2 regions of the Psychrobacillus sp. FSL K6-4046 genome follow, and region 1 is predicted to be linked to the other one. Evidence: a T-box and tRNA genes for the amino acid it is inferred to sense, from the RefSeq annotation. Region 1 holds a T-box; the other holds one or more tRNA genes.

Region 1 (15,882 bases):
CCATAGTCAAAGCAGTTTCCAATGGGCGAAGTATTTACACGAACATTACCAATTCCATTATGTTTTTGCTATCTGGTAACACTGGGGCTATCCTAGTTGTACTTTATGCAACCATTCTTGCTTTACCTGCTCCCTTTTTACCGGTTCATCTATTATTTATAAACTTGCTGACGGATAGTTTACCTGCCATTGCAATTGGTTTAGAGCCACACAATAAAAAAGTAATGAAAGAAAAGCCAAGGGACATTAAGGAACCGCTTCTTAATAAGAAGTTTGCTATACAGGTTGGATTGGAAGGCTTCCTCATCGCAGCAGTAACAATTATCGCCTTTCAAATAGGTTTGGCGACTGGCGATACAATGGTCGCGACTACTATGGCGTTTGCAACCTTATGCTTGTCACGATTATTTCATGGCTTCAATTGCCGATCAAAAGAGTCCATATTTAAAATTGGATTGTTTTCGAATATAACTGTTTGGATAGCTTTTCTAATTGGTGTCATTCTTTTGAACCTAGTTTTGATATTCGAGCTGTTTGATGTTGCCGCAATTAGTCGCTCTCAACTAGCGATGATCTATGGATTGGCTTTCGTACCATTTATAGTTATTCAAATAGATAGATTTTTCCTTGCTAAAAAATAAATATTGATTTATGAGTGGAACATTTTGTATAATTCTAATAATATAAAAAGGCGTTGAAGAGGAAAAGTAGAGTGATGATGTTATATAGAGAGCTTCTGGTGGTGGAAATGAGGCAAGCTAGTCATTCGAACATGATCTCGGAGCTTCGTACTGAACGTTAAACAACTAGTAGGATACGACAAGAGTTGGCACTTGTTACCCATGTCAAAGTATAAAGGCTTTTTGCTATGTACTTATGGAGTCAAATGGTGTGAACCATTTGAGTATTAAGGTGGTACCACGAGATAACCTCGTCCTTATCGAAATTTCGATATGGATGAGGTTTTTTATTTTGGCTGAAGATATTTAAAACTTATTGGCTAAAAAACTTAATGAAGAAAAGGGGAGAATTAAAATGAACATTTTTATCGGAGGGGCATGGCCATATGCTAATGGATCCTTACATTTGGGTCACATTGCTGCCTTATTACCAGGCGACATTTTGGCGAGATATTATAGACAAAAGGGAGAGGAAGTATTGTATGTCTCTGGTAGCGACTGTAACGGTACTCCCATATCCATACGTGCTAATTCTGAAGGCGTTACAACGAAAGAAATAGCGGATAGATATCATAACGAGTTTAAAGAAACCTTTAATCGTCTGGGCTTTAGTTATGATATGTATACACGAACTGATAGTGATCATCATCATAAAGTGGTTAGGCAAATCTTTTTAGAGCTATGGAAGAATGGTTATATTTACGAAAAGGAAATTGAGCAAATCTATTGTGAGTCAGATAATCAGTTTTTACCTGACAGGTATGTGGAGGGGAGTTGCCCAAATTGCGGAAGCCGCGCAAGAGGGGACCAGTGTGATGCCTGCTCATTGATTTTAGACCCTATGGACTTAACGAATAGAAGCTGCAAGCTATGTGGAAATGAGCCGACAGTTAAAGCTACAAAGCATTTATATTTTCAACTAAGCAGCTTTCAGGAGCAGCTAGAGAATTATCTTACGTCTGCAAAAGCAAATCATGCGTGGCGAGAAAATGCAGTTCACCTGACCGAGCGATATTTAAATGAAGGCCTTCGAGATCGAGCGGCTTCAAGGGATCTGCCAAATGGGGTAAGTATACCTATCGAAGGATACGAGGAAAAGAAAGTGTATGTATGGATAGAGGCTGTTTCCGGTTATTACTCAGCGAGTAAGGAATGGGCGACTCTTAACCAAACGGATGAAAAAGAATTTTGGAATGAACAAACCATTTCCTATTATGTACATGGTAAAGATAACATCCCATTCCATACTGTTATATGGCCAGCGATACTTAAAGGTATTCGTCAAGAAACACTTCCAACTCATATCATTTCCAACGAGTATTTAACGTTGGAAAAGAGAAAATTTTCGACTAGTCAAAAATGGGCAGTATGGGCTCCTTATTTTGTAGAGAAATATCATCCTGACTCCTTAAGATACTTTCTAACAAGCAATGCCCCCGAAAATAGAGACTCTGATTTTTCGTGGAGAGAATTTATTCACAGCCATAATGGGGAGCTACTCGGAGCATATGGAAACTTTATCAATCGCACATTAAAATTCATTGAAAAGTCCTTTGAAGGAACAATTCCTGATCGAGCAATAAATACAGAAATAGAAGAATCCACTTTAAACTTATACAGTGTGGTTGGTCAATTAATCGAAGGGGGTCATTTTAAATTAGCAATAGATTCTATCTTTTCATATATTCGTGAAGCGAATAGATTTTTTGACGTGCAAAAGCCGTGGATACAAGTAAAGGAAGATAGGGAAAGCTGCCTGGATACACTGGCAAGTTGCGTTTATATCATTGGAAATGTTGCTCAACTATTATCACCGTTCCTTCCTTTCTCAAGTGAGGAAGTACGAAAAATATTAAAATTAGAAGAATTTCATTGGAAGCCAATAAAAGTAAAAGTAGATAACATAAGCAATATACAACCACTATTTGCAAGAATAGATCCTAGTACAATTCAAGAGGAAATTGATTATCTGGAAAAACAGTTAAAAAATGTATATGATAAAGGGTTGGGTTAATTTATGTGCAAAGAAATCTTAAATCAGAGAGTAGAATTGATTTCCGCGCCAGCCGGACGCTTTCCTCGGGATGAGCGATAAGCCATCACCCATCGCTTACGCGCGTGGTTGTGATGTCTTATCTGTCTCCCTCATCCCGTAGGAGTCGCCGTCTGGCGCTCCAATCAATAAATGGAACAGCTTTATCATCGAAACTATCACCAACCCAATTTCGTCATCTATTTAAAATTTTAATAGTAATCTGAATGTCCTTTTTATAATATTTACAGTCACTAAGTCACTATAATAAACAATTGTTAGTCAAAATCAACCATTAATTTTAACAAAGTTTAAAAAAATTTAGATACACTAGAAGAAAGGTTTATTTCATATAAGGCAGTCTCCATCTTTTTTTATATGAATATTATGTTAAAATAAAAGGCCATGTTAAAGGCTAGGTTTGATTTATGATGTGTTCTAAGTCGGCAAGTAGATTTGATTTTCGCGCCAACCGGATGCTTTTCGTGGGGTGAGCGATAAGCCATCACCCATCGCTTTCGCGCGTGGTTGTGATGGCTTATCTGTCTCACTCATCCCACTGGAGTCGCCGTCTGGCGCTCCAATCAATAAATGGAGACCGGCTGCATATTTCTATTTATTCACTCCTATAAACAAAGCCGTAAAATGACTCCAACACACTTTAAAAATTATTAGAGCAGTCATTTCAATTGTAAAGTCGGAATCAAAAGAACAATAACTTTTACATAGCTAAATAAAAAAATAATTAATTTATAGTAGTTTTTTCCATTTCCTTAAAATAGGGAGGTTAATATGAAGAAACCAGGTTCAATTCTGTTGTTATTATTATTTATACTGATGTTAACAGGGTGTAATTACGTAGAAGAAAAGAAAGCTGAAAATATTATTCAAAATTATTATCAAGCAATAATAGATGAGGATTATGAGAAAGCATTTAAACAATTACATTTATATGATACAGAAGAGGGTAAGTTAGCTGGTAAAACTGACTTATCCGAACAGGAAGCAAAAGCTATATATTTAGAAAAAATCAATCTCTTGGAAGAACAAAAGTATAAACTGAAAGACTTTGAAATTGTAGAGATCGAGTACGAAGACGGGCACTCATTCTGGCACCATATCAAGCTTGAAGTAGAGCAGGATGGAGAAAAAAGTGAATGGAATGAAGTTGCTTACATTGTTAAAGGAAAGTTATTGATCGGTGAAAAAGATGACCCATATGCAAAGTATCGAGATGGGAAAATGGTTTTTGAAGAATAGAAATAACCTGTTGGAAATACATATTCCAGCTAAGTTAAATGATGATACTTTATTTATATCTTGAATCTGAATTCATTTTTAGTAAGTCCTTTTACTTGAAGAAGACGGCTTATAAATTAAAATGAAAATAGATATAACTAGGAGGTATTCATATGTATCGTAAAACAGAAGATTTTATACAAGAATGGGCGATGTCAGCTGATGGTACAGTTAACGTTTTTAAAGCAATGACAGATGATAAGCTGAACCAAGCAATTGCAGAAAACCATAATACACTAGGATGGTTAGCTTGGCATTTAACGACAGCACCCATTTTTCTAGCTAAGCTAGCAAAAATTGACCTACCATCTGTTGGGAACCCTAAGGAAGTACCTGGATCAGTTGACACAATTGTCTCTTCTTATGAAACAATGGCAGATGCTTTTAAAGAGGCTGCAGCATCTCTAACGGATGCAGATTTGGTAGAGCAAGTACCTGCGTTTGGCACTTCTATTCCACGTGGTCAAATATTACGAAAAATCATAGATCATCAAACACATCATCGTGGTCAAATGACCGTTTTACTTCGCCAAGCAGGATTAGAGGTACCCGGAGTTATGGGACCTACAAAAGAACAACAGATGTAAAGAAGCCACCTTCATTTTAAAAATGAAGGTGTTTTTTTGAGAGAATATATAGAGAGAAAACAGAAACCAGCCAGTTTAAGGTTGGTTATGAAAATGTGTTATAGGAAACCGCTAAATCTTCTTGGGGAATATATTTTATATATCTAAAATTTTTAATGTACTGTTAATATAAGTGTTAAAGTTAGAGTAAATTATGAAGTCTAAATGATGTCGTAATTATAGTATTTACTCAAACATTACTTTCTAAGGGAACTTTTAAATTGAGTATAAAGTTCAACCCCTTTTTAAAAGAAGAGTTAACAGTTGAACACCTGCACTTTGCTTTACTCAAAGAAGACATAACTTTATAAGAATTAGTTATGTTTTATATGGATAGAATTGCAAAGTTTGATAAGAATGGTCCTAATCTTAATGTAATTATCGAGATAAATCCTCATGCTTTATTTATAGCAGAGGCTTTGCACTATGAAAGAAAGAAAGAAACAAGGCGTGAGAGGGTTATTACATGGGATTCCTGTTCTACTTAAAGATAATATTGAAACAAATGATTCTATGCATACAAGCGCTGGGTCACTTGCGCTAGAAAGCTACATTAGTAATCAAGATGCTTTCTTAGTTGATAAAGCTTCATCAATCAATGAATTTTTTGGAAATAAATTCTAATAAATAGCGTATCATAGGCATATGTAGTTCAATTAAGTTTAATAGTAGAACAAAAAGAAAGGAGTAGGATATTTTGTATCAAATTGCACAATTAGGAGTTTTATATAATCCAATACTAGCTGTAATTATTTGTGTAAACCTAGTTTCTATCTTGCATAAAGTTAGAGACAACGAGGATACTTCTGTCAATACAATTGTAATAAGTGTATGTTCAGCGATTATCCTATTTTCAATTACGGCATTAGCTGAATAGCGATTTACCAATCAAACACAAAAAAATTCTTTACATGGATTGTAGCTACATGAGGCGATTTAAGTATGAATGTGGAGACAAATAAAACCATCACCCCACGGAAAGCGGAAATCAACTCTACTTTATTATAAAAGCTTTGTTAAAGTTATTGGTTGATTTTGACTAACAACTCTTTTTTATAGTAACTGTAAACATAAAAAAAGAACGTTCAAATCGCTATTAATACCATAAATAGATGATGAAATTGGGGTTGGTGACACTTTTCAACTTTGTTTATGGAAATAAATTTATTAGCACTTATCGATACATTAAAGCTGTTCCCATTTATTGATTGGAGCACCAGACGGCGACTCCTACGGGATGAGTGAGACTTGGAAAGCGGTAACTCCTAGGTGATAAGCGCGTGGGAGAGGCTACAGGCTAAGGCAACGTGCCCCCAGGAAAGCGTTCGCTGAAGCGGAGAACAACGATGATGAAGTAGTAAAAAAGCCCTGAAAATTTTACTGTTTGTAAAATTTTCAGGGCTTTTGAACTTCTAAGATGCGTGTTGGCACAGTGCTGTAATTTATTCCGTATCGAATACCTTTAAATCATAAGAGTAAATACTTTTTCTTTGAACGCTTGATAATAGTTCGGATAAGCCAGTTATATCAAGGCTACTTACACGATTGCCATTGGTTAAATCATATTCCTCTAAATAATATTTTTCTTTCTTATCTTCACTATATCTTAGGACAAAAAGTGAACCATCCTTAAAATAAATTTCTTCATTATTTCTTATTTTAGATTCACTAGCATCTTCTAAAGAGAATTTTAGCTGGATATCTTCTGTATTTGTATCAAAGGTGTAAACTTCCCCTAAGCCATTGATAAAGTACAGAAAGTCATTATATATATAAGCAGAGTTCTTAAAATTATATGGAATGGTTGCCACAAGATCCTTCATATCCTTATATTCGATGAAATCATACGTTTCCTGCTGAAGAGTATCCTTATTGATTCGATAAAGACTGGTCTTCTCGTTGAAGTCATCTATGGCAGATGACAAGATTAAATAATAATATGTTTGATCTGATAAGACAGGGGCTAATGCGTTAAAAAACTCATCCTTTGGTGTATCTACTTTTGATAAATTTTCAACCTCTAAGGAGGTATCAAATGTTACTTCCTTTAAATGGAACTCATTTTTATCTACATCCTGAGTAAGAATATTGACTTTATCACTTTCAACACCAGAGGCTGCGATGTAAAAGGGAATTTTATCTGTTTGAAAATTTTTCTCGTTTCCAAACCGAACATCTGAACGATATCCTTTTCCATCCTGTGCAAATCCACTGTTATAAATGCTAAAGAATATTTCCTCCTCTTGAATATAACCTGAGCGTTCTCCTGTGTACTGGTCAGTTTTCATTGGAAATTCCTTATATTCCTCTCCTACTAGGCGAACCATATCTTTTTCCTCTAAAAAAACGTTGTTGTCATAAACTGCTGTGCTGCCTAACTCCAATCCCTCCATTTTTAATGCTTGAGCTTTACCTGATTTATTAATGAAAACAGCATAACTAAATCCTTCCCCATCTATATCCTGATCAGCCGTAGTAGACAGATAAAGAATTGCCTTCTTGTTATGTAGAAAATTTTCCTTTTCGATATCAGCTTTAGATAGAAGTAAACTGCTATTTGCTTGTGTAGGTGTGAAAAAGAATGTGTATGCGAAATAAACAATAACCCCTAGGCCAATGATTCCGATTAGAGAAACTATATTTTTCTTCATATAAAATTCCCTCCTAAAAGTAAAATGACAATAGGCAGTATTTCGACTGTCCTATTGTCATTTGACTGTTAAATATTCCTTACTAAGGTTGTACCTGGCGCGTCCCGCACATCTCTAGGATATACTCCAAGCCCACCATCATCATCTAAATCTAAGTTACCGTTTAATTTATATGCAGACCAAATTAACTTCGAACAGTTTTTGGCTCCGTTATGTCCAGTAGATCTGTTAGTTGCAAAATTATACGAATAACTCTGGCCTACTTGTGAATAGGCCCAATTAGCAGCATTATTTCTATTAGTTGAAGTGGTGCCCACCGATTTAACTAGAGCACCCGAGCTATCTACCTTTCTAGCAGTGGTAGAAATAGTGCGTACACCAGAAGAAGGAACAGATTCTACTATTGTAGTAGAAGTATAATAAAGTCCGACATGACCATGATCAAGATAGGCTGTTTGAGAAGGGGTGTAGTAGAAGTTACCTTTAGTACTGTTTCCTACACTAACTGTTCCACCACTTGCGCCTTGAGTTTGATTAGACTTTGCTTCAGCCAATCCTTGAGCTTGATCGTTTTTTAACTCTTTATAGATTTGTTCTAAAATCTGTTCTTCCGTTTCTCCAGTGTTTTTTGCAATTTCTTGAACACTGGCCATCATTTCTTCAGTAGAGACATCTGGTTGTAGGGATGAAATTTCATCAAGATACGAGTAGCTGTTGGCAGAGGCACTAGTAAAGGAAGTCGAGACGAGTAACATAGCTGATAACGATAGAGCAGCGAATGGTTTTTTCATAGTACAACTCCTTTTTCATATTTTTCCTACATCTATAATTTTAATCATTTAGTACAAATTTACAATTGGGAAAAAAATTCACAAAAACAAAATTTCCGCTAAACTAATAAAATATTCAGTCTATTAAGTGCTGATTATCTCATTAATTAAATTTCGACTCCTGTCGCTCACATTTCTGTGTGGGCGCAATTAATGCCACCTAAAGCTATTGCTGTTAAGTAGTCGCATAAAATTTTGAATCTTTTATTTAGTTGTAGATTTTAAATACAACTATTTTAAATTGGGAAAATAAATAGCAGTAAAGAAGGAAATGAATTCCTTTATCTAGAAATAAAAAGAGATGGTTAATTAAGGAGGATTAAAATGCAGTTAAAAACAATATTAAGAGAATGGCAAAATGAAAAAGGAGATTTGGATAATTTAGAGGAAGTTATAAAAGAAATGCTTATTAATATAGGCTCAGTGGATGGAGAGCTAAGAGATAGCTTAATTTACTCTACTTTTTACCAGCTTATAGAAAATAACAAATTGTCAGATTCCCTTATGGTAAAAATACTAGAAATTTGTTTATCAGAAGAATATTTATTTAAAGGCATAGGTGAACAGGACACGGATACTGTGTTTACTAGATCCTTCTCATCTCTAGTCATTGCTTTGATTGTAGAAAAGGATAAAACAAAAGAATTTTTAGATAAGCAGCAATTAGAAGAAGTCTATAAAAAAACGACAACATACTTACAATCAGAAAAAGATGTGAGAGGTTATGTAGAAGGGAAGGGCTGGGCTCATAGTATTGCGCATGGCGCAGATCTCTTTGAATCTATTATTAGTCATCCTTCCAACGACATATTACACGCTGAAGAATGGCTAAACGTTATAAAAGCTTGTATTTGGAGGGATACTGTTCTCCAGGACGATGAGGATGAACGATTAATCTTTGCAGTGGAAGCAATGATTGAAAAAGGTTTACCGGAGGAAATGCTTGTAGAGTGGGTACATAACTTTGAGAGTTTATTGGAAGCAAGATTAAAAGAACAGAATCGCATAGTCTTTTACAAATATCGATCTAATGTTATGAACTTCTTAAAATCTCTTTATTTTCGTTTAACATATCTCGATCAAAATATACATACGCAGCATCAAATCAAAAAAACATTGAAAAATTTACATGAAGCTATGTACAAGAGAGAGTAATCACAGGGACAGCAAGGAAAAAGGAGCAAATAGATGACTCATCAAACTACAGTCGTATGGGGGCAACATCCCGTAAGGTTAAAGTGGCAGCGTTCCAAATTAATAGGAAACAAAGACACAGTAACAAGTGTACACGGATGCTGCTTTCACGAAGGAAAAATATTATTAGTTAAAGTGAAAAAGAGGGGATTTAATCTACCTGGAGGGCATATAGAAGGAAATGAAACTCCAGAAGAAGCATTACATCGAGAGGTCTTCGAAGAGGGCTCTGTAAAAGGTAAAGCTACTTATATAGGGGCTATTGAGGTAAATCATGAAGAAAATCCTTACTTTGACCCAAATGGAAAGTATCCTATAATTGGTTATCAATTATTCTATCGGCTGGATATAGAAGAATGCCATACCTTTCAGCGGAAACACGAAACGACCACACGTATTTGGATGGAACCTGAAGAAGTTCCTTATGTTATTGATGATCATGATATAATTCATTCTATTATCGAAGAAGCAAAGATGGTTAAGTCTGTAGACTAATTGAAAAACCTCAAAGCATATATGCTTTGAGGTTTATGTGTATTAGTTAGCTTCTGTATCACTTTCAATATCTTCTGTCTCAGTACCTTCAGTTTCAGTAGAGGTAGTGTCATCAGTACCATCAGTTCCTGTAGTACTGTCTTGATCATCTTGAGTATCTACTTCGCCTTCATTTTCAGAATCAATTCCTGTATCATTTTGTCCATCATCTTCAAAAGTCGGATCCTCTACTTCGATATCATTGATATCATCGTCTCCATCACCACATGCTCCTAATAGTAATGCTGAACTTAAAACTATTGGTAAAGCGAATATTCTTTTCTTCATTTTAAATTCCTCCATTCATAGTTGGTAAAGTTTTTTCTAGGCCTACTTTATGTCTACCTCATATTTTTAACTTTAAACTTTATTCTTGAATCAATTTGAAAATAGCAAAATTTTAATATGAAAGACTTGGTAATATATATGCTATAATTTATATTTGTGTATATGGAAGAAGCTCCGAGGAGGACCATCATTGCTGCAAACATTTTTGATCAATATATTATTTATAACTTTACCTGTTCTGCTATTTGTTATCTTTATAGATAACTATAAGGGTAAAAAAAATTTATTTTATTATATATTTTCTTCTATTGTTTCTATGTTTTTGTGTATGATTTATCCAATAAGGTTAGAATTAGGTTTTACAGTAGATTTAAGATATATTCCGTTTATTACTCTGGCTTTATATGGCGGCTATAAGCAACTGTTCCCTTTATACATTACGTTAAATATTGTACGTTTCTTTGTTGGTGGAGAGGGAATTTTTCAGTCGTTTATTTTTTCAACATTGGCTTTTATTATTATTCCACTGGTGCATAAAAAGTTTATTAGCCTAGCTCCTAAAAACAGAATAATTACAGGTATAATAGTAGTATTAGTAAACGGTTTGACTTACTTAATTTCGTTATCCACCTATTTTGAAACACTGACGTTAGAATATTGGAATGTTGTTGGTTACGTTATTATTACTTATGCAGTTATTATGCTATTTAATATGATTATGATTGAAAAGATTCTGTCCAATATTAAACAGCGAGATAACTTTCTTCGTTCTGAGCGATTGCATGTGATGAGCGAGCTATCAGCATGTGTATCACATGAAATAAGAAATCCACTTACCGTAACAAATGGTTTTTTACAATTGTTAAGTGTTTCAAAGGATATTACACCAAACGACAAAGTTTATATAGAATATTCTCTAAAAGAGTTGAATAGAGCAGAAAGTATTTTAAATGATTATTTAGCATTTGCTAAGCCACAATCCGTCCATATGGTTCACTCTACTATGGAAGAGGAGCTCGTATATGTAAAAAATATTATGATGCCATTTGCTAAATTTAACGAAGTGGAAATCATTCTTGAGTTTCAGAACACAGCGAAGATTAAATTTGACTCCAATCAAATGAAACAATGCATTATTAACTTAATAAAGAATGGTGTTGAAGCGATGAAGGGCAAGGGGGGGATTCTTCTTGTCCAAGCTGTACAACTAGGAAAACACCTTGTTATTACCATTAAAGATCAAGGGATTGGGATGTCTTCAGAAGAAATAAGTCAGTTAGGGAAGCCTTATTACTCGAATAAAAAAGAAGGAACTGGTCTTGGTATGCTGATGGTTTATGGGACAATCTCCAAGCTAAAAGGAAATGTAGAAGTAAAAAGTAAGAAGGGTAAAGGAACGACATTTACTCTGACTATACCAGTTTAAAAGGAAGTGCTAAATATTAGTGCTTCTTTTTTTAGTATAGAGTCACTTCCCTTTAGGTAAGCTCAACTTTTAGTATCACTATAAGCAGCCTGGAGTTTTAGATGTGCACAATGAACAATATAGGGAGGGTATTTTATGGCATTATTAAATCCAACACTGTTAGCAGAATGGATCGAACCTCATTCATTCGAATGGTACAACCAGCTTGGGAAACAACAAGGAGAATATGCTTATTCATGGAATTCTACTATTTTAAAACCTAATGGAGAAATTCTTTTCGATGAGGAGGTTAAAAAAATGATTGCGTCTAAAATAGTATTAGATGTTGGTTGTGGTCATGGAGAATTTGCTATCGAATGTAGCCCTATTGCAAAAGAAATAGTAGGATTTGATGTAACTAACCTGTTTATTGAACAGGGAAAAAGAAAAAAGCCTGAGAATGTCTCGTTCGTACTAGGTAGCACGAAAAAAGAGTTGCCCTTTTCAGAGGATGAATTTGACTGTGCATATATTCGGAAAGGGCCCACTTCGGGATATCTTGCTTTGACGAAAACCATAAAAAAAGGTGGAACTGTACTCGGATTGCATCCTGGTGATGATATGGACAAGGAACTGCCTATTTTATTTCCAAATCTCTTTCAAGCCAAGTTACCAAGAGATTCAACATTGAAGGCTATACAAGAAAGATTAAAGACAGCGAACTTTGAGAAATGGGAAATCGAAACGGTTAGCAATATAGAAATACTACACAGTCCTATGGATATCATAAATAAAAGATGTTTTGGACAGCATCCAATCGTGACAGAGAAAATTATAAATGAAAACTTAAAAGAGATTACGGAGATTTTTGGTTTCCATGAGACGAATGGCTTACCTATAACGAACTCTTACTATATTGTTCGGGCAACTGTTTAATCGTTACCAGTGAACTTGCTTCTTCGTTCTAAAAGTAAGTTATCTCTCCATTCTCCATTATGCTTTCCAATTCGCTCTCGATATCCCACCACTCTAAATCCGTTTTTCTTGTGAAGTTCTATACTAGCCTTGTTTTCTGGAAATATACTTGCCTGTAGCATCCAATAGCCTTGTTCTTCTGAACTAGCGATCAATTTTCCAAGTAACTTATTTCCAATTCCTAGACCGATTGCTTTTGGATGAACGTAAATACCTACTTCCCCAACTCCTGCGTAAACAGCCCTGTATGAAACAGGGCTAAGTCTGCACCAGCCTTTTACCGCTTTATTATGTAGCATGACGAAAGTACATAGCTTGTCCGCTTTTGAAATCCATTGTTCATATGAAGATGGGGCACTCGTCTCGAAGGTTGCGTTACCAGTAGAAATACCTGCTTCATAAATATACTTGATTTGCTCCCAATCTTTTTCGTTTGCTAGCCTCATTTCCATAGATACTCCCCCCTTATAAAAAATATAATTATTTGAATGGTAAATGGCAAGAAATGTTTTCTTTACAAACATAATTTAAACGTTTAAAATTAGTTAGCCTAACTAACTAATTTTAAACGTTTAAAATTAGTTAGCCTAACTAACTAATTAAGGAGGAAATGAAATGCAACCTTTTTTTACTACTCTAAAATTGATTTCTCGACCATATAGTAGCAAAATGCATGATTTATTGATGCCTCTAGGCTTAACAGAAATACAGTGGGGACTGATACGTATTTTGCAAGAAGAGGGACCTTCAACCTTTACGGATGTAGCAGCTTATTGGAGAGTAGAAAAGCCGTCCGTAACTCCGATTGCTCAAAAGCTAGTAGATCAAGACCTAATCTACATAGGTACAGGTCAGGATAAGCGACAAAAAGTAATGCATTTAACAAGTCTAGGTGTTTTGAAATATAAGGAGGCTAAATTAATAGTAGAAGCCTTTCAAAGGGACTTATTAAAAGGTATCACGGAAGAAGAAAGAAAAATTACAGAACGAGTATTAGAAAAGCTACTTGTTAATATAAAGGGAAGATGATGGCAGTGATAAAAGAAAAATTATGGACAAAGGAATTTCTTTTCATTTCCTTGATCAATTTTATAATTACTTTAATGTTTTACTTATTAATCGTTACGATTGCTTCTTATGCTCAGTCAGAATATGGAGCAACTACTAGCACAGCAGGTCTAGTATCAAGTATTTTCATAATAGGGTCTTTAATAGGCAGATTAGGGGCAGGTAGAGTTATAGGGAATATTGGGACCCAAAAAACATTGTGGATAGGACTATTATTTTTTACTATTACATCTGCCTTATATTTTGCGACTTTTAATATCGGACTTCTTATTGTTAATAGACTACTTCAAGGGATTGCTGTTGGTATTGCAGGAACAGCCACCGGCACGATTATTGCTCAAATCTTACCGAATACTCGTAAGGGAGAAGGAATAGGGTACTACAGTTTAAGTGCCATATTAGCAACAGCTATAGGGCCATTTCTAGGTATTCTATTATTAAAAATGGAAGGTGGGTTCCAATGGATTTTTGCTATGAATGTAGTGCTTTCGGTTGTGTGCTTAATCATCTACGCGATTGTAAAAATAGAAGTGCCATTACCTAAATTTCCAAATCAAGATATGGAAAAAAGCTCATTTATATCGAAATTTATAGAGCCTAGAGCTATGCCTATCTCTTTTGTGGCATTATTAATCGGATTTAGCTATTCTGGTGTCATGTCCTTTTTATCCTTCTATGCTGATGAGATAAATCTAGTATCTGCAGCAAGTTATTTCTTTTTAATTTATGCTATAGTCGTTATTTTTTCTCGTCCTTTTACAGGAAAGCTGATGGATACTAGAGGAGCTAATATTGTAACGTATCCTTGTTTAGTTTTGTTTGCTATCGGTATGTTTTTATTCAGCCAGGCAACTGCTGGGTGGATGCTTTTACTTGCAGCAGCACTTATTGGGATCGGTTATGGTAACTTTAATTCAATTGCTCAAAGTGTAGCAGTGAAGGTAACTCCACCACATCGATTTGGTCTTGCTACATCCACTTATTTCATTTTATATGATATTGGATTAGGAGTAGGTCCATTCCTATTAGGCTTCGTAGTACCTTATAGCGGTTATCGTCCTATTTTTCTTTCCATGGTCTTTTTGATACTAGTTTGTATTCCTATTTATTACCTACTGCATGGTAGAAGAGACAAAGAACTTTTAAAAATATCCTGAATGAATTTACTTAAAAGGAACTAATGTATTTTGTTTATAATAAATGGAATTGAATCAAGTCTAATAAACCCTTTGAAGGTATTACAAAACTTCAAAGGGTTTTATTATGTTAAATAAGAAGGGAAATTTGTCTTTAGAATGGAATAAAAGTAGTTATGGAGGAGTGCCAAAATGAAAATATTCCGTTTTGATCAACAGGTTGGACAGAAAATCCATCATTACAATTCGAATTTCATCATGTCTAAAGTAACTAAAATAGGAAGTGAGGCTGTAATAGGCTGTATGCATTTGGAGGAGAATGGTGTTATCGGATTTCATAAAGCCGTTAGGCCCCAGCTATTATTAATTGTTAATGGAGAAGGATGGGTAACCGGTAAAGAACAAACGAAGATTCAAGTAAGAGCTGGAGATGCGGTTTTCTGGGAAAAGGGAGAGGGACACCAAACGATGACAGATACTTTTTTAACTGCCATAGTAATAGAGGCAAAGGAACTGAAACCAGAGGAATTTATGCCATTGAAAGAGGTAGCTAATCGATGAAGTGGGATGATGCTACAGATCAAGTCAAAGAATTTACCATACAAGTAATAGACGAAATTCAAACGGTGATAGGTGATAATAGTGTCGGTTTTTATATACACGGATCTCTAGCTTTAGGAGGGTTCAATCCGTTAAGTAGTGACATAGATTTATTGGTAGTAACAGAAAAAGCCTTATTATTACACGAAAAATTAACATTAACCGAGTTTTTCTTAAAATCGTCAAAAAAACCTTTCCCAATAGAAATTAGTTTCATGAATAGAAGCCAGCTGGAAAAATGGGAGTATCCATCAGCCTATGATTATCATTATAGTGAGTACTGGAGAGAAAGATACGAGGAAAATAGAAAGCAATGGCTTATAGATGAGAATAGGGATGCAGATTTGGCTTCTCATATCACGATCATTAACTACAAAGGTATATGTCTTAGAGGTGAATCTATAGAGGTTGTATTCCCGAATATTCCTATGACCGATTATATCGATTCAATTTTGGGAGACTATAAGGACTGTTTGAGTAACATAGAGAAAAAACCAGTTTATTGCATACTAAATATGTTAAGAGTATACCATTATTTAACGGATGGTACTATTTTCTCTAAAA
Region 2 (15,882 bases), 1.7 Mb from region 1:
TTTGAGAACTACTGTCAATTAATACAGTTCGCCAAATAAAGTAAATTTTATTATTGACTACTCTTTTAAAATAAGCAGTTCACACACATTTCCATAATTACTAACCTACCCCTTTTACTACAGTACAAACAAAAATTTAAATTCTTGTCCTATATATTCTACGGGACTTTAGACTCTTATATACATTTGTTTTCAAAAATGAATCCATTTCGAGTAGCAGCATGGTATATTCCCGACAATCTCTTGCGTCGTCTAAAAAAAACGCCCTCCAATGTTAGATTCATCCAACACTGGAGGGCGGTTTAAAGTCTTATTTTTACTGTTCGCCATATATCCATTCTGCTTTATATTCCTGCCAGAATGATTCTTGTGTTACAGATTGATGTATTTGACTTAGTGCCAACTCTCTCTTTATATGACCTTCTACTTTCTCATAAGAGAATGCTTGTCCTTCAAATATATCCTTTACAAGTGCTATTGCATAACGGCCATCCTTCAGAGCGATAACTCCGCTAGTCTTTCCTTCTTTAACTTTCTCTAATGCCTCAACTAAAGCTTCATCTATCGAATCAGTACCTTTAGAGATATAACCCACGTCTCCACCTAAGCTTGCAGAACTTGGATCTGTCGAACGCTCTCTTGCCAGACCATCAAAGGACGATTCATCCTTGAGTTCTTTTAAAACAGCTTTCCCTTCCTCTTCTGTAGCCACGTAAATAACGCTAGTACGGTAGGAAGTTGGGATATTATATAGATTTTTATTATTTTCATAGAAATCCTTTATATCCTTTTCCTTTACATTAACATCTTTTGCTAATACCTTCTCTAAAATAAGGCGAGATCGAATTTTCTTTCGTAATATCTCATCGTCATATGCTTGAAGGGAAGTGTCTGTACCTTCCCTTGTGGACCTAATAAGCGCTAGCTCCAGATCTATCTCTGCGTCCGTTACTTTAATATCGTTTTTCTTCGCAGCAGCCTCCATGACTTCTGCGTTTACCATATCTAATAATACTTCTTTTCCATAAATTGTTTCCATGGAAGCCATCCATTGCTCTTTCGTAATAATCTTTCCATCAACTGAAGCGACTTCTTCGGATGCCTTTGCTTGTTGATCATTTGGTATTAACCAAGCTATAAACCAAAGTAAGTTTCCAAGTAAAAGTATACCTAGTACAATAAGTACCGGTTTCGTTTTTAAACGTCGTTTAGGTTGAGTTGGAACATTATTATGAATTGATTTCATCGATAAAAGACTCCAATTCATTTACTGAGTAATTATATTTTTCCATACAAAAATGACATTGAGCCTCAGCACCACCGTCTTCTTCAATCATGTCACGGATTTCACTTTCCCCAAGACTGATAATCGCACTACCAAATCGATTTTTAGAGCAATTACATTCAAACTGTACTGGCATCTCATTTAATATTTGAACGTTTTCTTTCCCAAGAATTTCAAATAAGAGCTCCTCTGGAGTCAATCCTCTTTCGATTAACTTAGACACCGGCTCCATCTTATTTAAATGTTCTTCTATAATTGTAATAGTCTCGTCATCTGTCCCTGGTAATAACTGAATGATAAACCCACCAGCAGCCAAAATGGAGTTGTCTGGGTTAACCAATACTCCTAGACCTACTGAGGACGGAACTTGTTCTGAAATAGCGTAATAGTAAGTGAAATCCTCTGCAATTTCTCCAGAAACTATTGGTACTTGTCCCGTGAAGAAGTCTCGCATTCCTAGATCTTTGACAATTGTTAAAGTACCCTCTGTTCCAACTGCACGACGAACATCAAGCTTACCTACTGAGTTTAAGTCGAAATGTACTTGAGGATTTGTTACATATCCACGCACCTCACCTTTAGCATTGCTATCGATGATCATAGGACCAATAGGACCATTTCCTTCTACTTTAACTGTTAACTTATCGTCACCCTTTAACATTGCTCCCATCATAACTGCAGCGGTCATAGATCTACCTAATGCCGCAGAAGCAGTTGGCCATGTTTGATGACGCTGCTGTGCCTCACCTACCGTACCTGTTGTACGAACTGCAAATGCTCTTACGCTTCCTTCAAAAGCTAAAGCTCTAACTAAATAATCATTCATTTTATCTCATACCTCTTTCATCTATATTTCGTTGATAAATTAAATACAATCCTTTTAACGTAAGAAAAGGATCAATCATATCCATAATCGTTGTTTCATTACCTATTAAAGGAGCAAGTCCTCCTGTAGATATAACTTTAGGATTCACTTTAGAAACTTTTTTCATCCTATTTACAATGCCCTCCACTTGCCCAACGTATCCAAATACGATACCAGATTGCATGGCGGAAACTGTATTTTTGCCGATTACATGGTCTGGAGTTGTAAGTTCAATTCTAGGAAGCTTACTAGCCTTTTCAAATAATGCTTCTGTCGAAATACCGATTCCCGGAGCTATAGCACCACCCAAGTATTCACCTTTTTCATTTACATAACAGTAAGTGGTTGCAGTACCAAAGTCCACAATAATTAAAGGTGCTCCATATTCATGAATAGCTGCTACTGCATTAACAATACGATCGGCACCGACTTCACGAGGATTTTCATATTTTATATTCAATCCCGTCTTTACACCGGGACCTACAACTAAGGGTTTTATACCAAAATACTTCTTACACATCGCTTCTAAGGAGAACATAATTGGCGGCACTACTGAGGAAATGATAATACCTTCTATTTGTTCGAAAGTTATATTAACATGAGAAAAGAGTGCTTTGACCTGCATCCCGAACTCATCCTCTGTTTTACGACGGTCCGTCTCCATTCTCCAGTGATGAATCAGCTGATCATTATGGTAAATTCCTAGGACAATATTTGTATTTCCTGTATCAAGCACAAGTATCATGAAGATTTTCCTCACTTTTACGTAGATTTCCAACACATCATACCATATTTCCCGAGAAATAAAAAAGCTGAGTGACTCGCCTAAAGACGAAAATCACTCAGCTATATATTTTATTTATCAGTTGGACGCTTTTCTTGAATTGGATCTGAAGTACTATCTGTACGTTCTTCTAGAATAGGACCTGTCTCATGAGACGTGCCCTTTTCTGATGGTAAATCACCGATTGTCGGATCAGAAGAAGCTCCTGTAGCATCGGAATCCTTTTCCTTACTCAAATCAACCTTTTGATCGTTTTGATCGTATTCACGAACAGGTAGTGTTCCATGCTCTTGTAAATGTAAAATTTGAGCAGCATCTAACGTTTCAACATCTAATAACGTATTTGCGATTAAATCTAACAAATCGCGTTTCTCTGTTAAGATCTGTTTAGTTCGTTCGTATTGCTCTTTGATCATCGTTTGCATCTCATGATCAATTTCATATGCAATCTTATCGGAATAATTTTGCTCTGAGTTAAAGTCACGACCTAGGAAGACATTTCCTCCTTGAGTTTGACCAAATTGCATTGGTCCTAGCTTGTCACTCATACCATATTCCGTAACCATTTTTCTGACGATACCAGTAGCACGTTGGAAGTCATTATGAGCTCCTGTAGAAACTTCTCCAAAGACGATATCCTCTGCAACACGACCACCAAGTAATCCTGAAACTTTATCCAAAAGCTCTGGTTTAGTCATGAAGTAACGATCTTCTTTTGGAAGCATTACCGCATATCCACCAGCTTGGCCACGAGGAACAATAGTTACTTTATGAACGACTTCTGCGTCATCTAGTGTTAAACCTACTACTACGTGTCCAGCCTCATGGAAGGCAACAATTTTACGTTCTTTTGGAGATATTACTTTCCCAGATTTAGCTGGTCCAGCAATAACTCGGTCTGTTGCTTCATCAATGTCTGACATATCAATTTTTGTTTTGTTTCTTCTAGCAGCTACCAGGGCAGCTTCATTTAGAAGATTTTCTAAATCTGCTCCAGAGAATCCTGGTGTACGTTGAGCAATTGCTTTCAAATCAACCGTATCATCTAAAGGTTTGTTGCGTGCATGTACTTGAAGCACTGCTTCGCGACCTTTAACATCTGGGCGACCTACTGTAATTTGACGGTCAAAACGTCCAGGACGTAGAAGAGCCGGGTCTAGAATGTCTGGTCTGTTTGTAGCTGCGATGATAATAATACCTTCGTTAGCTCCAAAACCATCCATCTCAACAAGTAATTGGTTTAGTGTTTGCTCACGCTCATCGTGACCGCCACCAAGACCTGCTCCACGTTGACGACCAACTGCATCAATTTCATCTATGAAAATAATACAAGGCGCATTTTTCTTTGCATTTTCAAACAAATCACGTACGCGGGATGCACCGACCCCAACGAACATCTCTACGAAGTCAGAACCACTAATAGAGAAGAATGGCACTCCTGCTTCACCAGCTACAGCACGTGCTAGTAACGTTTTACCAGTACCTGGAGGACCTACTAAAAGTATCCCTTTAGGTATACGTGCTCCAATTTCTACAAACTTGCGTGGATCTTTCAAGAAGTCTACAACTTCTACTAACTCTGCTTTTTCTTCATCTGCCCCAGCAACATCTGGGAATTTCACTTTTTTCTTGTCGTTATCATACAGTTTTGCTTTACTCTTACCGAAGTTCATCACACGGTTACCACCGCCTTGAGATTGGCTCAATAAGAAGAAGAATAAAATGATGATAATCAAGAAAGGAAGTAGACCGGTAAAGAACTGTACCCAGCCACTAGTTTTTGAAGTTTCAATAACATCAATTTGTACATTATTTGCAGTTGCTAGTGAATCTATTCTCTCTAGCACTTTTTCACTATTGTAAGGAAGTTTAGTTAAAAACTTTTCTCCTTCTTCATAGCCCTTCATAGAACCTTCTATAAAGTAAACTCCTTGTTCAGGTTGCATTGAAAAGCTAGTAACATCACCTTTTGAAAGTGAAGTCATAAATTCATCATAACGAATATTTTTAGTAGGGGTATTATTTGTATTGAACGTAGCAAATATTCCTACAATCACAAAAAATATCAATAAATACAATATGGCGTAGCGCAATGCTCGATTCATTCCTAGCCTCCTCACAAGGTAAACAGAAAAACTAATGATTATCTTAACATACGTTTTTTTTGGCGTACAATGAAAAGCCTTCTAAAAAAGAACAAAATTTTAAGGCTTTGTTCATATCTATTAATGACTTTCATAGAGCTTCGCAGCTTCTAATTTAAAAAGAGTAAACTTCTTTTTTAAGAACACCAACGTACGGTAAGTTTCTGTATTTTTCTGCGTAATCTAATCCATAACCAACAACAAAAGCATCTGGAACTATAAAACCAACATAATCAGCTTCTAACTTTACTTTTCTACCTGTCGGCTTATCCAATAATGTGACAATCTTAATAGATTTTGCTTTACGATACTTGAATAGATCCACTAAATAGCTTAATGTCATCCCACTATCAATGATATCCTCAATAATTAAAATATCTCGGCCCTCTACACTTGTATTCAAATCTTTTACAATTTTCACTTCACCAGAAGAAACAGTAGCATTTCCATAGCTAGAAACGTCCATATAGTCCATTTCGATGTATGTATCTACTCGTTTCATCAAATCAGACATAAATGGCATTGCACCTTTTAAAATTCCGATAGCAAGGGGAAATTGGTCCGCATAATCTGCAGTAAGCATAGCTCCAAGCTCATTTGTTTTTTCTTGAATTTGTTCTTCTGTTAATAAAATCTCTAGAATATCTTTCTCTAGCATTTCTAGTCCCCCTAGTCATTTATCTCGCTTTACAAACATCACATAGTTCTGCGAGCTGTGTTGCTTTGAAAATAATTCTCCGTAGCGTAAGCCAATTACTGCAATTATATCATTGTTAGCTTGCACAAGCAGTGGCCAACTCATCCTATCCTCTGGTAAGACCTTCTCATCGATAAATAGACGGGAAACTTTTTTAGATGAGGACATTCCCTTGATACGTATTCGATCACCTTGTACCTTCTGTCTTATAGAAAGCGGAAAGTGGTGGTTTTCTAATTGTACAAACCATTTCTCTTGGGAAAGATCGTCTGTTAAGTTTCGCGTTAAGTAGATGGAAAAGCCAGCACCGCAATTGATCCAACAATCTTCCGACAAAACAAATTCCCCACGTATAACAGGTGCCGTTTTATGAGCGCTAAATTGTATGTGGTTGTAATGGCGAGTGAGATGAAAAGCATTTGGTAAGTGTAATACCTCATTACCTTCATGATTATTGCAAGCGGCGAGAATGGATTCAATCAATCGATCGTTAAGTAGTATATCGGAGTTTTTGTATAGATACTCTAATAGTAGTAGAATCACTCTTCTTTGTAAAGCAATGGGAACTGTAGAAAAGCTTAGAGAATCTATAACCAATGCCCCTTCCTCATTAACCGTCACAAGCTGTTCATACTTTTTTGCCGCTATCTCTTGAAGGTACTTTTCATCCTGAAGCTGTTTCTCTACAAAATGCATTATGCGATCGCTTATATTTGGATTTTCTTCTTTCAAGAGAGGCACTAATCGATGGCGAATTCGATTCCTTGTATATGTATGTTTGTCATTGCTTGGGTCATGTCTATGAAGTTGTTGTTGGTCCTTTAGATAGGTTGCAATCTCTTGCTTTGTAACACCTAGAAAAGGACGGATTATTTGACCACTTGAAAAAGGTCTCTTTTTTGGAATCCCCGTTATCGTGGAGCTAATAGTACCTCTTATTAACGACATCAAGACATTTTCTATTTGGTCATCTGCATGGTGTCCCAGCAAAAGCTTGTTATAATTATAGGTTTCCATCACCTCATCGAAAAAGGAATAACGCTCCTGCCTACAAATAACTTGAACATTTCCCCCTTCTTGTTCTACTCTACTCATCACCTCTAACGCAGCAGAATAGAAAGGAAGTTTTAACCGATTAGCTAATTCCTTGACGAATTCGAGGTCCTCGGCAGACTCTTTTCCACGCAATTGATGATCTGTATGAACAATACCAAGCTCACAACTGTAAAAAACCGCAAGTTCCCTCATGGCTAGTACCACTGCAACAGAGTCTGTACCGCCAGAACAAGCGATAAGAAGACGCTCTTTTTCTTCAATCAATCGGTGCTGGTCTATATATTGCTTCACCTTTCGAACGAATGGATGCATCTTCTCATCTCTCCCTTAAAAATAATCTATCTTCATAATTCACTTCTCTATAAACATTTATACTAGTCTAGTGTACCATTTTTTCTTGAAATTTTGCGGCTTGTCTTGGTGAAAATATCGACCATTCCGGTACAGCATGCTTCACCTGCATAAAGATTACAGTTCTATCATCTCCTGGCAATGAGTAGGTTTCCTCTAAAATCTTCACAAATTTTTCTGCACTCATTGTAGGATCCTGTAACACCTTTTTGTAGTAGGCCTCCTGTTTTTCTATTGTTGTATTTGCTGAGAACACACCATCCGATAGCATTAATAATATATCTCCATCTTTAATATCGACCTTTTTCGCCTCTATTGAAAAAGTAGGCAAAAAGCCAAATGGCACATGCTTACTTTCAATTTTACGCATCTCATTACCTCGAATTAGATACGTAGACATACTACCAGCTTTCCAGGACCACAACTCTCCCTTTTGTAAATCTATTAAAGCCAGATCTACCGTAGCATAGCTATCTGAGTCATCTTGTAGACTCATCATATAATGCAATGTATGCATAGTTGTCTCAGGATCCATTTTCTTATGAAGACATTCCCTCATAAACTGCATTACCCTCCTACTTTCCCTATGTGCCTCTACATTATTACCCATCCCATCTGATAAAATAACTGCTAATAACCCCGGGTGTAGCTGGAAAACGGCATGTGCATCTCCTGAATAGATTGTATTTTTACTAGAAGAAGTAAATATATCGTGTGAAACACTAAATCGGACAGAAGATTTAAATGATACTTGAATATGTTCATATGGGTGATGAACTTCTTTCATCGAAGTTATTTCAAAAGGTTCCTTCCATAGCTCATATAAAATCGGAATTATTAACCTTTCCCCTATCATTTTACCTCTAGCTTCTATTGGCAAACAGCAGACTACCTCCATCTGACCCACATCAATGTTCAATACATCTATTTGATAAAATGGAATATTGCATTGCTGAAATTTCTGTTTCACCTCTTCCTCCTGCGATGTATACAACGCAACATTATTTTCTAAGTTGTTCATCAGCTCACTCATGTGATTTCCCATATCTCTCAATTTTAAGGCAAACATCTTTTTACCATGCTGCATTTCATAGGCTAGCTTTCTTTTCGCCTCCCTCTCCTTTAATTCGTGCATTATTTGTAATGGTTTAACGCATTTAAACTGCATTTTCTTTTCTAACTGTATCCTCGCTTTTTTAGGTTGCTCCTCCCACTGTTGAATTAGACTCGGTATGCCGTTTGATTTTGCCCCCCAACATTTTTCATAATGAAAACAAGACTGACAAGTTACTAATGCTTCTACCCTCTCCTCACTTGCTGCTTTAGGTTCAAATCGATCTGATATAAAACGCGTAATGAAATCCACAAAGTGTTGAAATTCCTGTAACTGATGATTCACCTTTTCAGTCATCCACTTCTGTCTTCTCAATAAGACATGCGTCGTGTCAGGATAAAGCTGTTCCTTCAAATCCTTAATCCATGCAGAAGGAATCATAAAAAAGATTAGCGAGGCCGCTACCAATGAGCCGATATAAACCGAATCTAGAGGTAACGTTCGATCATATAACAGAAAGAAAAATGTGGCTCCAAGCATACTGAATGCCTGCCAAAGCCTGCCAAATCTCTTATGGAGACCCGCTAAGAAGCCGGTCAAGGCATAAACCGCAATCATTCCACTAAAGCTTAAGGTGGAAATACTTAATACCGTGCCCGCCAGGACTGCCACAACAGTAGAAAGTTGAACACCTCCTACCGCGGCAGCAACAGCAATTACTAGATGTGCAAGTATTAATGGAACCGAAACATAACCAATGATAAAGGATGACATACCAGTTAGCACTAGGGCTCCTATTAATAAAGCAGAGCCCATCCTTTCCATTGTCCATTTTTTATGGATCAATTCGGGTAATGGAATGAATAACTGAAACAAAAAGATTGTCATGAACAAGCTCAATACACCTTCGTACCCTATCGCTAACCAAACAGAAACTGGAACTGAGCCCCCATATGAAGCGAATTGCCAAAGAACCTGGATCAATACGACATCTATTAATACAAATAAGGGAATAGGGATTTTATTTATCAGCTTCTTTCCTTGAAGCGTAAAGAAAATACCCTGAAATACATGAATCATCAATTGCCCTAATCCAAGCGTCAAGCTTCCTAATAGTGCTCCTGCAAATGTCCAAGGAATAAATCGTTGAAATCTTAAGCTAACCAATGCCCAAATAGGCAAGAAAAATGGTACTGACGCTTCGAATAGAACAACCTGGGCTAAGAAAAATGAAAGTACAAAGAATGTCGCCATTAAGGTTAAGGTGACCTTTCTTGCTTGAATATTTTCAACTACCCTTCTCCATGTGAAACTTCTTTTTTGCTCTTGTTCGTAAATAGTTTTCATATTGTATTCCTCCCTATTCAACTCATGTTCGAAGTATACCTAGTGGATCTCAAAAAGTATGTCTCTTCCTGGCACCACTCTCAAAAACTTTTCGACCTGATATACCACGTTTTGAATTCCCTGAAATATTGAATGATGCATTTGGCCCTGGACCACTCGAAAACCAACGTATTCCTAGGTTATTATCCGCACATAAATTGTCAGTTTTTTTCGTAAATGAATATTTATGAATATCTTTTTAAAAAAGTATTGACACTTTGTCCAAACGCTTGTAATATGATATTTGTTGTTATAACGGCGGCCTAGCTCAGCTGGCTAGAGCGTACGGTTCATACCCGTGAGGTCGGGGGTTCGATCCCCTCGGCCGCCATTTATACGGCCCCTTGGTCAAGCGGTTAAGACACCGCCCTTTCACGGCGGTAACACGGGTTCGAATCCCGTAGGGGTCATCTTTAAAAAGAGGTTGCATACTTGCAACCTCTTTTTTGTTATCCTTTTATCAAAGGAGGCAGGTAAATGTTTAAGAAGAAAAGTGATCCACTTGTAGTAGCTGAGCATTTTGTTCAGCAATACTTTCCTCATTGTCTAGGAGCCATTTTAGCTGGGAGTGTTGTTCGAGGAGAAGGTACCTCCACCTCTGATTTGGATATTGTAATATTCGATGAGCACATTCTCACCTCCTATAGAGAATCTCTATACTTAGAAGGATGGCCAATAGAGGTATTTGCCCATAGTTTGAGCTCCTACAAGCAATTCTTTGAGCTGGATTGTGAAAGGGCTAAGCCTTCCCTTCCAAAGATGGTCGCGGAGGGAGTGGTATTAAAGGGGCAAGGGGTATTGTCCCCTATTCAAGAAGAGGCTCGCGTACTATTGTCGAATGGACCGAGGGAATGGTCTAAAGAGACTATTACGATGAAACGCTATTTTCTTACAGATGTTTTAGATGATTTTATTGGCTGTACAAATACCCAAGAGGAGCTATTTGTCGTCCATTCCCTCTTAGATCTAGCCAATGAATTTGTATTAAGAACAAATCGGCAGTGGACGGGTACGTCTAAATGGGGGTATCGTGCTTTGAAACAATTTGACGAATCATTTGCAATTAAATTTACAGAAGCCTTCGATGCCTATTACAAGCATCGTGAAAAAGAGAAGATTGTCGAGATTGTCGACGAGATGCTTCAGCCTTATGGTGGGCGTTTGTTTGAAGGGTTTTCTTTAGGCAAGCCTACCAGTGATGATCACTAAGCATAGTTAACCTAATGCAACAGTTGGAGATATATCTGTACGATAATATATCGGAAAGACTATGCGCCTGCAAAGAAAAATGGAGATTATCATATTGTAGATCATTTATAATCTTCTAAACCTAGTGTTTAATTAGTTGATTCATATTAGAATCTTCAAATATTAATTCTTTCTAAAATTTTGTAGTAGGATACTTAAATCTTTCCAGAATGTATTTTTATATTGCTTGAAATTGTGCAGAACATTAATTTGCATAGTAGGAATACTAAGTGATTGAAGTGAAAGGCGGCGACTCCTGCCGGAATAGCATGAGGTGAAGACCCCGCAGGAGCGCAGCGACGAGGAGGCTGAGGCCATGCCGGCGGAAAGCGTCCGACTGGAACGGAAATCGCAATTTCTTATTTACTTCCCAAAGAACAAAACCCGTAGACCTTTTGAAAATTGTCTAACGGGTTTTTGAGAGGTTAGTTATTATATTCCGGTGTTACTTGTTTTTGATGATGTAGATCATGCTCGATGAAGTCTGTAAAATAATTTCGTATAGTACTTGAATGGTCACCAATATAAAAGTATCTATCCCATTCTACTTCATCAATTTTCTGAAGCTCTGCCATGATCGCTTCACGTTGCTTTTTTGCATGAGCAAGGGTTTCTTTAAATGTTTGTTCATGAGCAAGGGCTGCAGCTTTTGCATTGAAGTCTTCGAAATTCGGGTACGCTTGATGTTTTTCCCCTTCTTTCATTAGAGGTAGACGCTCCTGCAAGGTAAACTTATCCCACTCTGCCAGATGCATTACAATCTCGTTTGGAGTCCATTTCCCTTCTCTATAAGGAGTATTCCCTTCATCTTCACTCATCTTCTCAAGAAAAGTTAACCAATGTAAGTATTTTTGATGTGCATATAGAATTTCATCCTTAGTCATCACTCATCCTCCTACAATAAATTCCTAGAATTAACTATTCATACTCTTTTTCATGGTTGTACTAATTAAATATTACCTTAATTGTGTGTATTTTGAAAATATTTTAAATACAAAAGCTTTGTTTAAGTTATTGGTTGATTTTGACTGAAAATTTTTTTTATAGTGACTGTAAACATAAACAAAGGAACTTTCAAATGGCTATTAAGAACATAAATAGATGATGAAATTGGGGTTGGTGACAGTTTTTAGCTTTGTTTATGCGAGTAAATTTATTAGCGCTTTACCGATGCTAGTTCCCATTTATTGATTGGAGCGCCAGACGGCGACTCCTACGGGATGAGTGAGACAGATAAGACATCACAACCACGCGCGTAAGCGATGGGTGATGGCTTATCGCTCACCCCGTGGAAAGCGTCCGGCTGGTGCGGAAATCAATTCTACTCTCTGATTTAAGATTTCTTTGCATCATAAATCAACCCTAACCTTTAACATAGCCAATACAAAAAAGGCACTAGCTAAGCTAGCACCTTTCTACATCTATTAAACATTTTTTCTACCGATAAAACAGACAGCATGTTATCCTCGTTTTGCGCCTCTACCACCGCGTTTAGATTCAGTTGCGCGTTTTAACGTAGTCAAACGATCTTCACTATCCTTTAAGAATCTCGCCATTTTTTGCTCAAAATTCTCTTTGCTCGGACGATCACGATCGTTCGGGCGGTTATTACTGCGTGGACGCTGAGGACGTTCTGGTCTCTCTGGTCTTTCTGCTTGTGGCTTTGCTTTACGAATAGATAAGCCGATTTTGCCATCCGCTTCAACATTCATCACTTTAACTTCTACCATGTCGCCCACTTTTAAATGATCATTAATATCCTTCACATAGTTATCTGCAACTTCACTAATGTGAACTAGACCAGTTGAGCCTCCTGGAAGCTCGACAAATGCTCCGAAGTTAGTGATTCCTGTTACTTTACCTTGTACCTTGCTGCCTACTTCAATTGACATAAAAAAAATGCTCCTCCTTAAAATTTAAGCGGTCCTTAAAAAATGAATTTGTATAGTTTTTTTATACATATCCTATCTTTTATTATAGCTAACAAAAAAAGAGTGTCAACAAGACCACTCTCTTCAAATTGGTTTTTTTTAATTTACTTATCATTTTCCTCTGGAAGAGAGAAGATAATTTCGCCGTCCTCTGAAAGGAAAAACTCTTTTCTTAATAGCTTTCCGATGTAATCATCATCATTTAACTTAGAGATTTGAATTTTGAGCATTTCTTGGTCTTCTTGAACTTTTGCTAGTTCTTCTTCTACCTGGACCTGCTGTTCCTTTTTCTCTGCTAATGTTTGATGGCTGTTCACAAGGGTCATTATTAAAAATCCAGTTACCGCGATTGAAACGATAAAGAATGCTGCTAACCGTCTAAATAACCGAACTTTTTTAGATTTTATACGAGATTCGCGACGTTGAACAGAGCGTAAATAATCTGTATTTATAGATGCCACTTGTTTTTCATATGGTTCTTTTTGTATTTGTCTCTGCCTCACATCGTTCTCTCCTATCTTTTCTTATATTTTTTCTTATATTTTTGGTATCTTTTATTATAACTTATTTTTGGCAATTTCTGTAGTGCCAATAGCTTTAATTTTTTGTATGGAGTACGGAATGGTTTTATTATTAAACTGATAATAAGTATGATAAAAGATATAATTTTTCCAAGAATCCTAAAAATGGTCCGAATTATGAACCAAATCGGCTTTACTACCAAACGCAAAAAGATTCTTCCAGCTAACCGAAAGACGGGCTGAAAAAATAACTGGTAAAGGAGAATTCCTAACACTTGTGCAAGTGGATCATAAATTCTCCAAATCCCGTCTCGTACATTAAAAAGAATGTAAAAGGTCGCTAGTCCCATTAAAATCCAAATAACTATTTCTAACACTACCTGATATTTAAAAACAAAGGAACGCTTGGGAGTATGCTCCGTTATAAAACGCGTTCCTTCTATTACAGCACCAACTAAAATACCGCTGCCGATCATTAGCATTAAACTATAAAACTGTAGAGAAAGTGTCATCCGAATAATTTATGAAGTAATCCTCTAGCACCGTCTGAACTTTGTTCCTCATCGTACTCCATAGATCGTACAATGCCCTCCAAAGTTAGAAGTCCTTTATCAACATCTAGATGGACAATCTTCAAGTCCTCTCCTTTGATATGAAGGGTTCCTTGAGATGTACGTACATAAAATTCCTGCTGATCAAATCGTTCGATTGCTTTTACAGATGTTAAGTCCATTCTTTTACGATTTCTTAGTGAAATTAAGTGATCCCCCGACGGAATTGTGATAGTTTGATTCTCTGCTTGATATTGCATATACTCTCTCCTCTCCTTGTCCTAATCTATTGTATGCTCCATATAAAAAAAGCATGACACAATCTCATGCTTTTTTTTAAAAGAATTTATTCTTAATAGATTTAGCCGGAAAGGAAGACTATCATCTTCCACTTTAAACGTAATCTTTGAAAACCAAGATAATCTTTCTCCTAATCTTCATCGTCAATGAACTGAGGATCTACCTTCTCTAATCTCTCTTCTTTAATAATGGTGAACATGGATGCAGCTTCTTCTTTTTTAGCAGAGTCTTTAATCCCGTCCACGGATGCAGTCACAACCTTTTGGCCGAAACGAATAGATAGCTCGTCACCAACCTTAACGTCAGAGCTAGCCTTTGCCACCTTATTATTAATGGTAATACGTCCTTGATCCGCTACCTCTTTAGCTAATGTTCTTCTTTTAATAAGTCTTGAAACTTTTAGAAATTTATCTAATCTCATATCCTCACTGCCTCTCTAATTTTTTGGCATCCTTCCAAAACTGGTCAAGCTCCTCTAAGTTATAATCTTCAAAGCTTCCTCTGTTTTGTTGAACACATCGTTCTATATATTCAAATCTTCTTTTGAATTTTTGATTTGCTTGCATCATGGCAAGCTCTGGAGATAGTCCGTAAAAACGTGCTAAATTCACCACGGTAAATAATAAATCTCCCAGCTCATCTGTTTGCGCTTCTTTATCATTAGACAAGAGCTCAGCCTTCCACTCCTGCAGTTCTTCCTCAAACTTCTCCCAAGCTCCAGAAACCTCTGGCCAATCAAAGCCAACTTTGGCAGCTCTTTTTTGATAATTAAAGGAGGTCAGTAGAGACGATTCCGTTCGTAATTCATCCTCTAATAAAGATTTTGACGTTTTCTTACCTTCTTTTGCTTTGATCTCTTGCCAATTACTTAATACTTGTTCTGTACTATTTGCTTCTACATCTCCAAAAACATGCGGATGTCTTCGAATCATTTTTTCAGTTATAGAAGCTAGTACATCCTCTAAACTGAAGTATCCATTGTCTTCTCCTATTTGAGCATGTAAGAAAACCTGTAACAGTACATCTCCCAGCTCTTCTACAATATGATCGTCATCTTCCTCGTCTATTGCTTGAAGTAGCTCGTAAACCTCTTCTACTGCATATTTTTTCAAGGTTGTATGAGTTTGTTCCTTATCCCAAGGGCACCCATTAGGACCCCGCAGCTGGGCTACCACCTCTCGAAGAGTTTGCCATTCCTTTACACGACTTTCTTTTTCATGAATAGGTGGAACGTATAAGGTGGTTAAATTATTTAATTCCATTTCCCGATCCAGTTCAAATAAAGGCACCTTTTTTAAAACTTCTTCGGAGGAACCTGCCGCTGTCACTATTGTGACCTCGAAATCGTCCGGATACTTTTCCATTAGTGTTAGCTTAACGTCTGAAGCACTAAAGGAATCATAAACCTGCCCTATTAAAACGTGAGAATTCATCTGTATATCATCTCGCTTAAAGCTAGTTCCGTCTAACAATTGAAATCCTTCTATAGGATCTATGCGAAGAGCTCCAAAAATAGGGTCTAGAAAGCTCTGCCCGCCCTCTATAGTAATCGTTGCCTTGCCTTGTTTTTCAGCCTGAACCAATAGTTGCACGGTTTGCTCCGCTACTAAAGGGTGGCCAGGAACAGCATAAATTATTGGATTTACAGCTGACAGCTTCAGAAGATTTTCCACTATCTCTTTGTACACATTCTCAAATTGATCATTCTT

The links. A T-box is a leader RNA that pairs with one kind of tRNA and senses whether it is charged. The one in region 1 lies ahead of metG (methionine--tRNA ligase), so its partner is inferred to be a tRNA-Met.
Region 2: it encodes a tRNA-Met, which carries the amino acid that the T-box ahead of metG (methionine--tRNA ligase) is inferred to sense. The anticodon was not compared.

What each region holds. Positions count from the first base shown of each region.
Region 1 covers NZ_CP152020.1:1,749,180-1,765,061, forward strand. Annotated here, with positions in the region: gene MKY09_RS08555 (cation-translocating P-type ATPase) at 1-641, shown strand, start outside; T-box leader at 686-942, shown strand; gene metG (methionine--tRNA ligase) at 997-2,694, shown strand; gene MKY09_RS08565 (hypothetical protein) at 3,505-3,972, shown strand; gene MKY09_RS08570 (DinB family protein) at 4,125-4,598, shown strand; partial or broken gene MKY09_RS08575 (amidase family protein) at 4,958-5,216, shown strand; gene MKY09_RS08580 (hypothetical protein) at 5,335-5,514, shown strand; gene MKY09_RS08585 (hypothetical protein) at 6,080-7,288, opposite strand; gene MKY09_RS08590 (hypothetical protein) at 7,357-8,079, opposite strand; gene MKY09_RS08595 (DUF2785 domain-containing protein) at 8,443-9,273, shown strand; gene MKY09_RS08600 (NUDIX domain-containing protein) at 9,307-9,807, shown strand; gene MKY09_RS08605 (hypothetical protein) at 9,850-10,134, opposite strand; gene MKY09_RS08610 (HAMP domain-containing sensor histidine kinase) at 10,325-11,560, shown strand; gene MKY09_RS08615 (class I SAM-dependent methyltransferase) at 11,696-12,475, shown strand; gene MKY09_RS08620 (N-acetyltransferase family protein) at 12,472-12,966, opposite strand; gene MKY09_RS08625 (MarR family transcriptional regulator) at 13,130-13,543, shown strand; gene MKY09_RS08630 (MFS transporter) at 13,543-14,739, shown strand; gene MKY09_RS08635 (cupin) at 14,911-15,279, shown strand; gene MKY09_RS08640 (aminoglycoside adenylyltransferase domain-containing protein) at 15,276-15,882, shown strand, end outside.
Region 2 covers NZ_CP152020.1:69,233-85,114, reverse strand. Annotated here, with positions in the region: gene MKY09_RS00410 (peptidyl-prolyl cis-trans isomerase) at 317-1,246, opposite strand; gene hslO (Hsp33 family molecular chaperone HslO) at 1,230-2,111, opposite strand; gene MKY09_RS00400 (type III pantothenate kinase) at 2,113-2,895, opposite strand; gene ftsH (ATP-dependent zinc metalloprotease FtsH) at 3,006-5,039, opposite strand; gene hpt (hypoxanthine phosphoribosyltransferase) at 5,194-5,736, opposite strand; gene tilS (tRNA lysidine(34) synthetase TilS) at 5,752-7,143, opposite strand; gene MKY09_RS00380 (SpoIIE family protein phosphatase) at 7,211-9,583, opposite strand; tRNA gene MKY09_RS00375 (tRNA-Met) at 9,880-9,953, shown strand; tRNA gene MKY09_RS00370 (tRNA-Glu) at 9,961-10,032, shown strand; gene MKY09_RS00365 (nucleotidyltransferase domain-containing protein) at 10,100-10,831, shown strand; gene MKY09_RS00360 (DinB family protein) at 11,296-11,754, opposite strand; gene MKY09_RS00355 (S1 domain-containing RNA-binding protein) at 12,331-12,762, opposite strand; gene MKY09_RS00350 (septum formation initiator family protein) at 12,906-13,304, opposite strand; gene yabP (sporulation protein YabP) at 13,831-14,133, opposite strand; gene MKY09_RS00340 (RNA-binding S4 domain-containing protein) at 14,304-14,594, opposite strand; gene mazG (nucleoside triphosphate pyrophosphohydrolase) at 14,599-15,882, opposite strand, start outside.